Metabacillus sp. B2-18: one gene and its partners. The protein of the gene in region 1 interacts with the protein of each later gene in a pairwise test. Links are inferred from orthologs where the notes say so. Each region holds a gene or a part of one and is shown in the gene's direction. Other genes may lie near its edges.

Evidence for each region.
Region 2: the proteins of rho (region 1) and yhbY interact in binary tests that used the Escherichia coli proteins (3 or more experiments, as listed by UniProt). The link is inferred for Metabacillus sp. B2-18 from one-to-one orthologs.
Region 3: the proteins of rho (region 1) and nusG interact in binary tests that used the Escherichia coli proteins (3 or more experiments, as listed by UniProt). The link is inferred for Metabacillus sp. B2-18 from one-to-one orthologs.
Region 4: the proteins of rho (region 1) and hfq interact in binary tests that used the Escherichia coli proteins (3 or more experiments, as listed by UniProt). The link is inferred for Metabacillus sp. B2-18 from one-to-one orthologs.

Annotation. Positions count from the first base shown.
Region 1 is NZ_CP088245.1:4,873,470-4,876,382, reverse strand. What follows is about bases 64-2,892. They hold rho (transcription termination factor Rho), read left to right. Parts: upstream 64-756; coding sequence 757-2,028; downstream 2,029-2,892. Other genes in these bases: LPC09_RS24375 (thymidine kinase), read left to right, coding at 2,619-2,892; rpmE (50S ribosomal protein L31), read left to right, coding at 2,191-2,403; LPC09_RS24390 (UDP-N-acetylglucosamine 1-carboxyvinyltransferase), read left to right, coding at 64-403. Also shown: more of LPC09_RS24390, read left to right, coding at 1-63; more of LPC09_RS24375, read left to right, coding at 2,893-2,913. UniProt on the Escherichia coli protein: Facilitates transcription termination by a mechanism that involves Rho binding to the nascent RNA, activation of Rho's RNA-dependent ATPase activity, and release of the mRNA from the DNA template.
Region 2 is NZ_CP088245.1:3,503,014-3,506,025, reverse strand. The notes cover bases 25-2,952. They hold yhbY (ribosome assembly RNA-binding protein YhbY), read left to right. Parts: upstream 25-1,305; coding sequence 1,306-1,599; downstream 1,600-2,952. Other genes in these bases: rsfS (ribosome silencing factor), read left to right, coding at 2,752-2,952; yqeK (bis(5'-nucleosyl)-tetraphosphatase (symmetrical) YqeK), read left to right, coding at 2,180-2,752; LPC09_RS17860 (nicotinate-nucleotide adenylyltransferase), read left to right, coding at 1,618-2,190; aroE (shikimate dehydrogenase), read left to right, coding at 470-1,312; yqeH (ribosome biogenesis GTPase YqeH), read left to right, coding at 25-450. Also shown: more of yqeH, read left to right, coding at 1-24; more of rsfS, read left to right, coding at 2,953-3,012.
Region 3 is NZ_CP088245.1:122,490-125,500, forward strand. The notes cover bases 43-2,969. They hold nusG (transcription termination/antitermination protein NusG), read left to right. Parts: upstream 43-1,202; coding sequence 1,203-1,736; downstream 1,737-2,969. Other genes in these bases: sigH (RNA polymerase sporulation sigma factor SigH), read left to right, coding at 43-565; rpmG (50S ribosomal protein L33), read left to right, coding at 655-804; secE (preprotein translocase subunit SecE), read left to right, coding at 862-1,044; rplK (50S ribosomal protein L11), read left to right, coding at 1,967-2,392; rplA (50S ribosomal protein L1), read left to right, coding at 2,502-2,969. In the rest of the region: more of sigH, read left to right, coding at 1-42; more of rplA, read left to right, coding at 2,970-3,011. UniProt on the Escherichia coli protein: Part of the processive rRNA transcription and antitermination complex (rrnTAC). The complex forms an RNA-chaperone ring around the RNA exit tunnel of RNA polymerase (RNAP).
Region 4 is NZ_CP088245.1:2,066,595-2,069,406, forward strand. The notes cover bases 64-2,812. They hold hfq (RNA chaperone Hfq), read left to right. Parts: upstream 64-1,198; coding sequence 1,199-1,426; downstream 1,427-2,812. Other genes in these bases: miaA (tRNA (adenosine(37)-N6)-dimethylallyltransferase MiaA), read left to right, coding at 222-1,160; spoVK (stage V sporulation protein K), read left to right, coding at 1,672-2,634. UniProt on the Escherichia coli protein: RNA chaperone that binds small regulatory RNA (sRNAs) and mRNAs to facilitate mRNA translational regulation in response to envelope stress, environmental stress and changes in metabolite concentrations.

The DNA of each region.
Region 1 (2,913 bases):
GCTCGTATATCCTGGCTTTCCAACAGACTTGCAACAGCCATTTACTTCTTTCCTTACAAAAGCAACTGGAACAAGTATGGTAACAGACACCATTTATTCTGCACGCTTTAAACATATTGATGAACTTAGAAGAATGGGTGCAACTATTAAAGTTGAAGGCAGATCAGCAATCGTCTCGGGCCCTACTAAGCTTCAAGGAGCAAAAGTAAAAGCAAGTGACCTGCGCGCAGGGGCTGCCTTAGTCTGCGCAGGCTTAATGGCAGATGGAATAACGGAGATAACAGGTTTAGAGCATATTGATCGAGGGTACAGTCAGTTAGAAGAAAAACTAACAGGCCTTGGAGCAACAATTTGGCGTGAAAAATTAACAGAAAAAGAAATTGAACAACTTCAAAATTCGTAATAAGTTGTAAAATATGATCGTCAAGGATAAGGAACACCTTTGTCCTTGACGATCATACTTTCTTTGTAATTGCTCTATTTTTAATGGAAAATCCCAAAAATGATTGATTAAATCTAAAAAATAGGGTAAAAATAAAGAGTGCTGCATTGAATGAATAACTACAAAATCTACTTCAAGCTCACCTTCATTTCCTTCTCTATCCTAAAGTGATATGTTTATTCTTCTTTTACAACATAGAGCAAATCATCTTCATCCTAATTTGCTACTAGACAAGTTCTCACATATGAAATGAGTTTGAATGATGATCGTTTGAAAGTATGATGTATTGAAAATTGAAAAAGAGTGGTGTTTTTATGAATCAGGTTTCAATTTCTTCATTGGAACATATGAAATTGAAAGAATTATACGAGCTTGCACGTCACTATAAAGTGTCTTACTATAGCAAGCTAACGAAAAAAGAATTAATTTTTGCGATTTTAAAAGCAAATGCAGAGCAAGAAGATTTACTGTTTATGGAAGGTGTTTTGGAAATTATTCAGTCTGAAGGATTTGGTTTCTTAAGACCGATTAATTACTCACCAAGCTCAGAGGATATTTATATCTCAGCATCCCAAATCAGACGCTTTGACTTACGTAATGGAGACAAAGTTTCAGGTAAAGTTCGACCTCCTAAAGAAAACGAACGCTATTACGGGTTACTTCATGTAGAAGCGGTAAACGGTGAAGACCCTGAAACAGCCAAGGAACGTGTTCACTTCCCAGCACTAACTCCTCTATACCCAGATAGACAAATATATCTTGAAACAAAACCTAATCACCTATCTACAAGAATTATGGACCTTATTGCACCAGTTGGATTCGGGCAACGTGGTTTAATTGTGGCACCACCTAAAGCAGGTAAAACAATGCTTTTAAAGGAAATTGCCAACAGCATCACAACAAACAACCCTGAAGCAGAGCTAATCGTCCTGTTAATCGATGAAAGACCTGAGGAAGTAACTGACATCGAACGTTCAGTAGCTGGTGATGTTGTAAGCTCTACATTTGATGAGGTTCCAGAAAATCATATTAAAGTGGCCGAGCTTGTTCTTGAAAGAGCTATGCGCCTAGTTGAGCATAAAAAAGACGTGATCATCTTAATGGACAGCATCACACGTCTAGCTCGTGCTTATAACTTAGTCATCCCGCCAAGTGGCCGTACATTATCAGGTGGTATCGACCCAGCGGCATTCCACCGTCCAAAACGCTTCTTCGGTGCAGCTCGTAATATTGAAGAAGGCGGAAGCTTAACCATTTTAGCTACAGCTTTAGTTGATACAGGCTCCCGTATGGATGACGTAATTTACGAAGAATTCAAAGGTACTGGTAACATGGAGCTTCACCTTGATCGTTCTCTTGCAGAAAAACGTATCTTCCCAGCAATCGATATTCGTCGTTCTGGAACAAGAAAAGAAGAGCTTCTTATTCCTAAAGAACACCTTGAAAAACTATGGGCGATCCGTAAATCTATGACAGACACTCCTGATTTTGTTGAAAAGTTCCTAAGAAAACTTCGTCAATCAAAATCAAACGAGGAATTCTTTAGTAACTTAGATGAAGAAATGAAAAAGGCACGAACTCGGTAAATAATCAAAATAGTAATATTTAACTTCAGCTTGATTTTAGTTTAAGCACTTGTTATAATTTCATCATGTGCTTTTCTAGGAAACAGCTTGTCAGTTGGACGAGTGAGAGCCTAGATATATAACTCTGTTTCGAAAGACTCAGGGCGGAAGGAGATGAAAAGAATGAAATCAGCAATTCATCCAAACTATAATACAGTTATGGTGACATGTGCATGTGGTAACGAATTCGAAACTGGATCTACTAACAAAGAGATCAAAGTTGAGGTTTGTTCTGAGTGCCATCCATTCTACACTGGACGTCAAAAATTTGCAGATGCAGGTGGACGTGTAGATAAATTCAACAAAAAATACGGCCTTAAGTCACAACAACAATAATAAGGCTTTTTCCAAACAGGCAGGACATTTTGGCTCTTGCCTGTTTTTTCACGCCCACTTTTACAATTTTCACACTAAAATTTGGTTATCCTACATATATTGGTAGGGTTTTTGAACGTTGATACCATGTATAATACATGTCATAATAGATGATCACTTTACCAGGAATCGGTTGTCCGAGTAAACTCGGGGCAACGAAGGGAGAGGCCGTTTCAATGTATGTAATGAAGCAAAGTGGATGGCTTGAAATCATTTGCGGAAGCATGTTCTCAGGCAAATCAGAGGAGCTCATTCGTCGCGTAAGACGAGCTCAATTTGCAAAACAAGAAGTAAAAGTATTTAAACCTGTAATCGACAATCGATACAGCGAAGAAAGTGTTGTTTCCCATAACGGAACAGCCATCATATGCAAACCACTCGCTGCATCAGTTGAGATTTTTGAATATATAACAGAAAAAACAGACGTCATCGCAGTCGATGAAGTCCAATTCTTCGATGAACAAATTGTTG
Region 2 (3,012 bases), 1.4 Mb from region 1 along the record:
GGAATCATTAATCACCACCAAATGGCTCATTATGTTGATAAACGCGACTTAAAGCTATTAAGTCCTAAAAAGGAAATCAAGCCTAAAGTGTTTCAATTAAATGAAAGTCAAACATTGTATTTTGGTGGGTTGGCTCGCCTAGATTATGTATCAGGTGGAAGAGAAGCGTTGGTTTGCTATATTCCAAATGAATTAACAATTCATCGAACAAAGCTAGAAAATGCAGATTCTTTGTATGAAAAGCACGCAGGGGAATTATTAACACCACCAAGAAAAGAAGAGGTTGAAGCATTTCCAAAACTAATTCCTCATGAATTTTCAATTAGTGAGGGGAAAACAGATGTAGTCTTTTCAGGCTTGGGGTGGGTGACTGTTAATAACCCTGGTAAAAAAATCGTTGCTTATGCCCCAAAGGGAGTTAATGTTACGTTAAGAAAATCATTAATTTAATCGGGGAGAGATAATAGATATGGGGAAGCTATACGGTTTAATTGGATGCCCGGTTGAACATTCAATGTCACCAGCTATTCATAATGACGCGTTTCAAGAAAATAACTTAGATGGTCATTATCATGCGTTTCATGTTGAGCCAGACCGTCTAGAAGAAGCTGTTCAAGCCTTGAAAACCCTTGATATTAGGGGGGTTAATGTAACAATTCCACATAAAATATCGATTATTCCTTATTTAGATGAACTTGATGAAACAGCAAAAATTGCAGGGGCAGTTAATACAGTTGTTAATGAAAATGGAAAATTGATTGGTCATAATACAGATGGTAATGGATATGTTCAGTCATTGAAAGAAGTTATTAAAAAGCCCCTGTCAGAAAATAAAGTACTAATTATTGGTGCAGGTGGTGCAGCTCGAGGAATATACCTCACACTTACACATTCTGGATCTCAACATGTTGATGTATGTAATCGAACGATTCTAAAAGCTGAGGAATTAATAAAAGAATGTCCTTTTTTAAATACAAGCAAAGCTTTATCATTAGAAGAGGCTGAGAAAACGTTACAAGCGTATGACATTATTATTCAAACCACAGCTGTAGGGCTACATCCAAATGTGGATCAAAAACCAATCTCATTAAATAATGCCAAAAATTCTGCGGTAGTTAGTGACATTATTTATAACCCAATTCAGACTGCTCTTTTAAAAGAGGCGAAATCTCTTGGGTTAACAGTCCATACAGGGGTTGGGATGTTTATTCATCAAGCAGCCCTTGCGTTTGAGCTATGGACAGGAAAATCTCCATCAATTGAAAAAATGTCAGCAATTGTTCATAACAAACTAGGAGGTACATCATGCTAACAGGTAAGCAAAAAAGATTTTTACGTTCAGAAGCCCATCATTTAAACCCGATTTTTCAAGTGGGTAAAGGTGGCGTAAATGATAATATGATTAAACAATTAACAGATGCACTAGAAGCACGTGAGTTATTTAAAGTATCTGTTCTTCAAAACTGTGAAGAAGATAAAAACACAGTTGCTGAGCAGATTGTAGAAGGTACAGGAGCTGAACTTGTACAAATCATCGGTAATACGATTGTTTTGTATAAAGAATCTAAAGAGAATAAACAAATCCGTTTACCAAATTAATCAATGGGGGGATGGGGAATGAAAAAGAAAATAGGAATACTAGGTGGAACATTTGATCCACCGCATTTTGGCCACCTATTAATTGCAAGTGAAGTATTACAAGCTTTGCAATTATCGGAAATATGGTTTATTCCTAACCAAATTCCTCCTCATAAACAAACTGAGCATTTTACTGAAAGTCAACATCGGTTTAATATGCTTAAACTTGCTATTAAAGATAATCAACAATTTGAAGTCAATACAATTGAATTAGAACGAGATGGTCCATCTTATACATATGATACATTAAGGTTACTACTTGAAGAATTTCCTGAATATGATTTTTATTTTATTATAGGTGCAGATATGATTGAGTATTTACCAAAATGGCACCAAATAGATGAGATTATTAAATTGGTTACTTTTGTTGGTGTGAAAAGAGCTGGATTTAAGACAAGCTCTATATATCCGGTAACTGAGGTGGAAATTCCTCAATTTGAGGTTTCTTCAACTATGATAAGAAAACGTTTAAGAATACACGGAAATACTGATTATCTTCTGCCGGAGAATGTGAAAAGATATATAGAGGAGAATCATTTATATGGAACGTGAAAAAGCCTTAAAAATTGTTGCTGAGCAATTAACAGAGCACCGCTATGTTCATACACTGGGTGTCATGGAGACAGCTATTTCCTTGGCTGAATTGTATGGGGGAGATGTCAAAAAGGCAGAAACAGCAGCTATTTTTCACGATTATGCTAAGTTCAGACCAAAAAAAGAAATGAAAAGAATTATTGAAGAACAAGAAATGCCCCAAAAATTGTTAGAACATAATAGTGAGCTTTGGCATGCTCCTGTTGGTGCCTATCTTGTGAAAAAAGAAGTAGGGATTAAGGATAAAGAGGTTTTAAGAGCAATTAAATACCACACATCAGGCCGTCCTGATATGACATTGCTTGAAAAAATCATTTATGTGGCAGACTATATAGAGCCAGGCAGACAATTTCCCGGTGTGGAGGAAGTAAGAGAGCTAGCTAAGACAAGCTTAGATCAAGCATTAATCAAATCTTTACAAAATACGATTGTATTCTTACTTAAAAAAAATCAAGCCATTTACCCAGATACGATTAAAACATATAATTCTTTAATTTTAAAAGGAGGAAAATCAAGTTAATGACAGGTAGAGATATTTTAACAACAGTAGCAAAAGCAGCAGACAGTAAGCGTGCAGAGGACATTATTGCACTTAACATGAATGGAATTTCCCTTATAGCCGATTATTTCTTTATTTGCCACGGAAACTCTGATAAACAGGTACAAGCTATCGCAAGAGAAATAAAAGAACAGGCTGAAGAGAAGGGTTTGAATGTAAAACGACTTGAAGGCTTCGATGAAGCTCGATGGGTCTTAATTGACTTAGGTGACGTCGTTGCC
Region 3 (3,011 bases), 4.8 Mb from region 1 along the record:
AAGTGAAGCGCTTGATTATTTAATTACAAAATACCGAAATTTTGTCCGGGCGAAAGCAAGATCATATTTTCTAATCGGTGCTGACCGGGAAGATATTATCCAAGAGGGAATGATTGGTTTATACAAAGCCATTCGTGACTTCAAGGAGGACAAGCTCACTTCTTTTAAAGCATTTGCCGAGCTATGTATTACCAGGCAAATCATTACCGCAATAAAAACTGCAACTCGTCAAAAGCATATTCCGCTGAATTCCTATGTTTCTTTAGACAAGCCAATATATGATGAAGAGTCTGATCGAACACTTATGGACGTTATTACAGGTGCAAAAGTGATGGACCCTGAGGAACTCATTATCAATCAAGAAGAATTTGATGATATTGAGGTGAAGATGGGGGAGTTACTAAGTGATCTTGAACGAAAGGTCTTAGCTTTATATTTGGACGGCAGGTCATACCATGAGATCTCCGAAGATCTAAATAGACATGTTAAATCGATTGATAACGCTCTGCAACGAGTGAAGAGAAAGTTAGAACGCTATTTAGAACTACGGGAGATTAGTTTATAATTATATACATTAGGATATGAACGTTTGTTGACGAAAAAATTCTACTGTGATACAGTTTTAAAGAATAAAACGTAGCGGTAGGTGATGACATGCGTAAAAAGATTATCCTTGCATGCACATCGTGTGGAAGTAGAAATTATACAACGATGAAAAATAGTACAAGCACAAATGATCGGTTGGATGTTAATAAATTTTGTAAAGTATGTAATTCGCATACAAACCACCGTGAAACGAAATAGTACAGCACTTATATATTTCATATAATGAAGTTTCCTTATTATCCTGGAGGTAGCACAATGCAACGTTTAATTAGTTTTTTCCGAGATGTTACTCGTGAAATGAAAAAAGTCAGCTGGCCTAAAGGTAAAGAGCTTACAAAGTACACAATAACAGTTGTATCAACTGTTACATTTGTGGCAGTGTTCTTTGCGGTTGTTGACTTAGGTATTTCTTCTTTAATTCGTTTGTTTTTTGAATAACAAATGGAAAATCGTGCTATAATAGAAAATATTAAACTTTGTCTGCAAAACCCGTTAAACGGGTTTTTTCATTGTATAAAAAAGTAATAATATAAGCAGATGCTATCGTTTGTTGATCAACCTATTGTGGGGAGGGAAGGACAAGTAGTCCTGAAACTATGGAAAAGAATTGGTATGTAGTACACACCTATTCAGGTTATGAGAATAAAGTTAAGGCCAACCTTGAAAAACGTGTGGAATCGATGGGAATGGAAGACAAGATCTTCCGCGTGGTTGTACCTGAAGAGGAAGAAACAGATATTAAGGATGGTAAGAAGAAAGTAGTTAAAAAGAAGGTCTTCCCAGGTTATGTGCTAGTTGAGATCGTCATGACGGATGATTCATGGTATGTTGTGCGAAACACACCTGGAGTAACTGGGTTCGTAGGCTCTGCAGGTCATGGGTCTAAACCAACTCCACTATTACCTGATGAAGTGAATTTTATTTTGAAACGCATGGGTATGGATGAGCGTCGTGTTGAAATTGATTATGAATTAAAAGAAACTGTTAAAGTAACAGAAGGTCCTTTTGCTAATTTCACAGGTTCCATCGAAGAAATCGATCAAGATAAAAATAAACTTAAAGTTCTTGTGAATATGTTCGGCCGTGAAACACCAGTAGAACTAGATTTTTCTCAAGTAACGAAATTATAATGTAAAAAAACTTGAAATCAATTTCGAAAAGTGGTAATATTTCATAGGTCAGTATGTCTCGAGACTTGAGATATTATTTTGATCAGAAATTTCTATTTCTGAAAGTATAAGGGTAGGTAAACTCAATTAATGAGTTGCTCTAATTATGACCATTCGAAACGCGAGTGGCTAGATGAGTGGGAGGGTAATAAACCCCATTACCACATCACGGACTTAAGGAGGTGTGTCTCGTGGCTAAAAAAGTAATTAAAATTGTAAAATTGCAAATTCCTGCAGCTAAAGCTAATCCAGCTCCACCAGTTGGTCCTGCATTAGGTCAAGCTGGTGTTAATATCATGGGATTCTGTAAAGAGTTCAACGCTCGTACGGCTGAACAAGCTGGATTAATCATTCCAGTTGAAATCACAGTATTCGAGGATCGTTCATTTACATTTATTACGAAAACTCCTCCTGCTGCTGTATTACTTAAGAAAGCAGCTGGAATTGAGTCTGGTTCTGGTGAACCAAACCGTAATAAAGTAGCGACTGTTAAGCGTGACAAGGTACGTGAAATCGCTGAAACAAAAATGCCTGACTTAAACGCAGCTAGTGTTGAGTCAGCAATGCGTATGGTAGAAGGTACTGCACGTAGCATGGGTATCGTTATCGAAGACTAATTTCTATTAGTCGAGTTGTGTTAGGGGGTTGCGAGTTTGCTTAAAAACAAGTTCGCAACCTTTATTCGTGGGAGGTTATTCCGCTAAAACCACTAAGGAGGAAACAAAAATGGCTAAAAAAGGTAAAAAGTTTTTAGAAGCTGCTAAATTAGTAGATCGTTCAAATTTCTACTCTGTACAAGAAGCAGTAGAACTAGTTAAAAAGACTAGCATCGCAAAATTTGATGCAACTGTAGAAGTTGCTTTCCGTTTAGGCGTAGACCCTAAGAAAGCTGACCAACAAATCCGTGGAGCAGTAGTACTTCCAAATGGTACTGGTAAAACTCAACGTGTATTAGTATTTGCTAAAGGTGAAAAAGCGAAAGAAGCTGAAGCAGCAGGTGCTGATTATGTTGGTGATGCAGACTACATCAACAAAATCCAACAAGGTTGGTTTGAGTTTGACGTAATCGTTGCAACTCCAGACATGATGGGTGAAGTTGGTAAATTAGGACGTGTATTAGGACCAAAAGGTTTAATGCCAAACCCTAAAACTGGAACAGTTACATTTGATGTAACAAAAGCTGTTAATGAAATCAAAGCTGGTAAAGTTGAATACCGTCTTGATAAAGCTGGTATT
Region 4 (2,812 bases), 2.8 Mb from region 1 along the record:
AGAAACCTCTGAAAATAATAATATTATGTAAACAAGAATACTTCGTAATTTAAAGTCTTATATAATATTGTTGTTTACATTGTTTAAAACATTGTGCAAAAATAAATACTAATAGAATGTTTACAATTATATTAAAAAGGTAACAATAATCTGGTGTTCATATCATACACATGATAAGATGATGAACGTAGAATCTATTTGATGTGAAAGAGTGGTTGTTTTTGAATAGAAAGAAAATCGTCGTCATCATTGGTCCAACAGCAGTTGGAAAAACGAAGCTTAGCATTGACCTCGCCCACCGATTAAATGGTGAAATTATTAGTGGGGATTCAATGCAAATTTATAAAGGCATGGACATTGGAACAGCCAAAATAAATGTAGATGAGATGGAGGGTATCCCTCATCATCTTATAGATATTAAAAATCCAGATGACGATTTTTCAGTAGCTGAATTTCAAGGAAAAGTCAGACCCTTAATTGATGACATTACTATAGCAAACAAAATGCCAATGATTGTTGGAGGGACAGGCTTATACATACAATCTGTTTTATATGATTATCAGTTTACTGAATCTCCATCAGATCCTGAATTTAGGAAGAAGCTTGAAGAAGACCTAAAAGTTAATGGTGAACATGCCATACATCAATTATTAGTTGATGTTGATCCGGAGTCTGCTATTAAAATCCATCCAAATAATACAAGAAGAGTTATTAGAGCCTTAGAAATTTTTCATTGTACCGGTGTGACGATGGCAGAGCATCTGAAACAACAGGAAAGCCAACTTTTGTATGATGTAGCCTTAGTTGGTTTAACAATGGACAGAGATATTCTATATGCCAGGATTAACGAACGTGTTGATTCTATGATCAAACAAGGACTCATTGAGGAAGTTAAGCAGCTGTATGATATTGGCATACGTGATACACAGGCAATAAAAGCAATAGGCTACAAAGAAATTTATGATTACCTTGATGGTTTAACAACACTTGAAGATGCAATAATCCAATTAAAGCAGAATTCAAGAAGATATGCTAAACGTCAGTTAACATGGTTTCGAAATAAAATGGATGTTAAATGGTTTAATATGACCCCACCTATAAATCATGAACAAAAGGTGGATGAAATTTTTACATACATAGCAGGAAAGCTGAAACTTTAATCGAATTAAAAGGTATAGATAAAAGAGGAGGACGAAACATGAAGCAATCAATTAATATTCAAGATCAATTTCTTAATCAACTTCGTAAGGATGGAACTTTTGTAACTGTTTTTTTATTAAATGGATTCCAATTAAGGGGCCTTGTTAAGGGCTTTGATAACTTTACAGTATTGTTAGAAACAGAGGGTAAGCAACAGCTTATTTACAAACATGCTATCTCAACATTTTCACCACAAAAAAACATACAAATAGAACTAGAGCAATAAAAGTAAGGGAGTTGATGAAAAAACATCAACTCCCTTTATTTTTTGAAATTTATCATTTAAATAGATCTCAAGGTTTTATTTTATGGAAAACTGAATATAGATAAAGGAATGGATATTTCTTGGGAAAGCGCAGAAACCAACAAAATTCCTCTTTTTTTGCGTTTGCCATTTGGACAATTTCATTCCATAGTCAAATTTTTAAAAAGCTCACGTATACTAAGTAACAGATAGTGAGGTGAAGGTCTTTGGAACGTGATCAAGCATTCACATATAAAACAAATGGACAAATAAATATAATTTTAAACAATCAATCAAAAGAAAAAGTGGAAGTCAGCTCCTCTTCATATGACTTGAAAATTCCTAAGGTAGAGGTCAAGCACGCGATTTTAAAGGAAATTGAGGAAGAAATGGGCTCACTTGTCGGGATGAATGAAATGAAGAGAATGATAAAAGAAATTTACGCTTGGATTTTTATAAATAAAAAGCGTGAAGAACAGGGGTTAAAAGTAGGAAAGCAAGCACTTCACATGATGTTTAAAGGAAATCCTGGTACAGGAAAAACAACTGTTGCAAGATTAGTTGGAAAACTTTTTTTTCAAATGAATGTTTTATCAAAAGGACATCTTATTGAAGCAGAAAGGGCAGATCTCGTTGGAGAATATATTGGGCATACTGCACAAAAAACTCGTGATTTAATTAAGAAAGCACTTGGTGGGATATTATTTATTGATGAAGCCTATTCTCTTGCAAGAGGAGGAGAAAAAGACTTTGGTAAGGAAGCAATTGATACATTGGTCAAACATATGGAAGATAAGCAACATGATTTTGTATTAATATTAGCCGGATACCCACGTGAAATGGAAAACTTTTTGTCTTTAAACCCAGGACTTTTATCAAGGTTTCCACTTGTTGTAGATTTTCCTGATTATTCTGTGGACGACTTAATGGATATTTCGGAACTTATGATGTCAGAACGAGAATACCGATTTCACCAAGATGCAGAGATCAAACTCAAAGAACATTTAATGGCTGTTAAAACGGAAACACATCCATCAAAGTTTAGTAACGGTCGCTATGTTCGGAACATAATTGAAAAGTCTATCCGTTCTCAAGCGATGAGGTTATTACTAACGGACAGATATAATCGAGAAGATCTTCTAACAATAAAAAGCCAAGATTTGGTATTAAATGAACATAAAAGTAATTGAAGTTAAAGTTGTTTTTTATTGAGACGACTTTCAAGACATTGCCCCCATTTTAATTAATTGGGGGCTTTTGTTCTTATTAATATTTTTTAGAGGCGCTAGCCGTTCTTTTTTTATATTTTTATCATACATCATATATCAGGTTATTATTTGCACTGTCTGTTCAATTTCGGGACAGTTT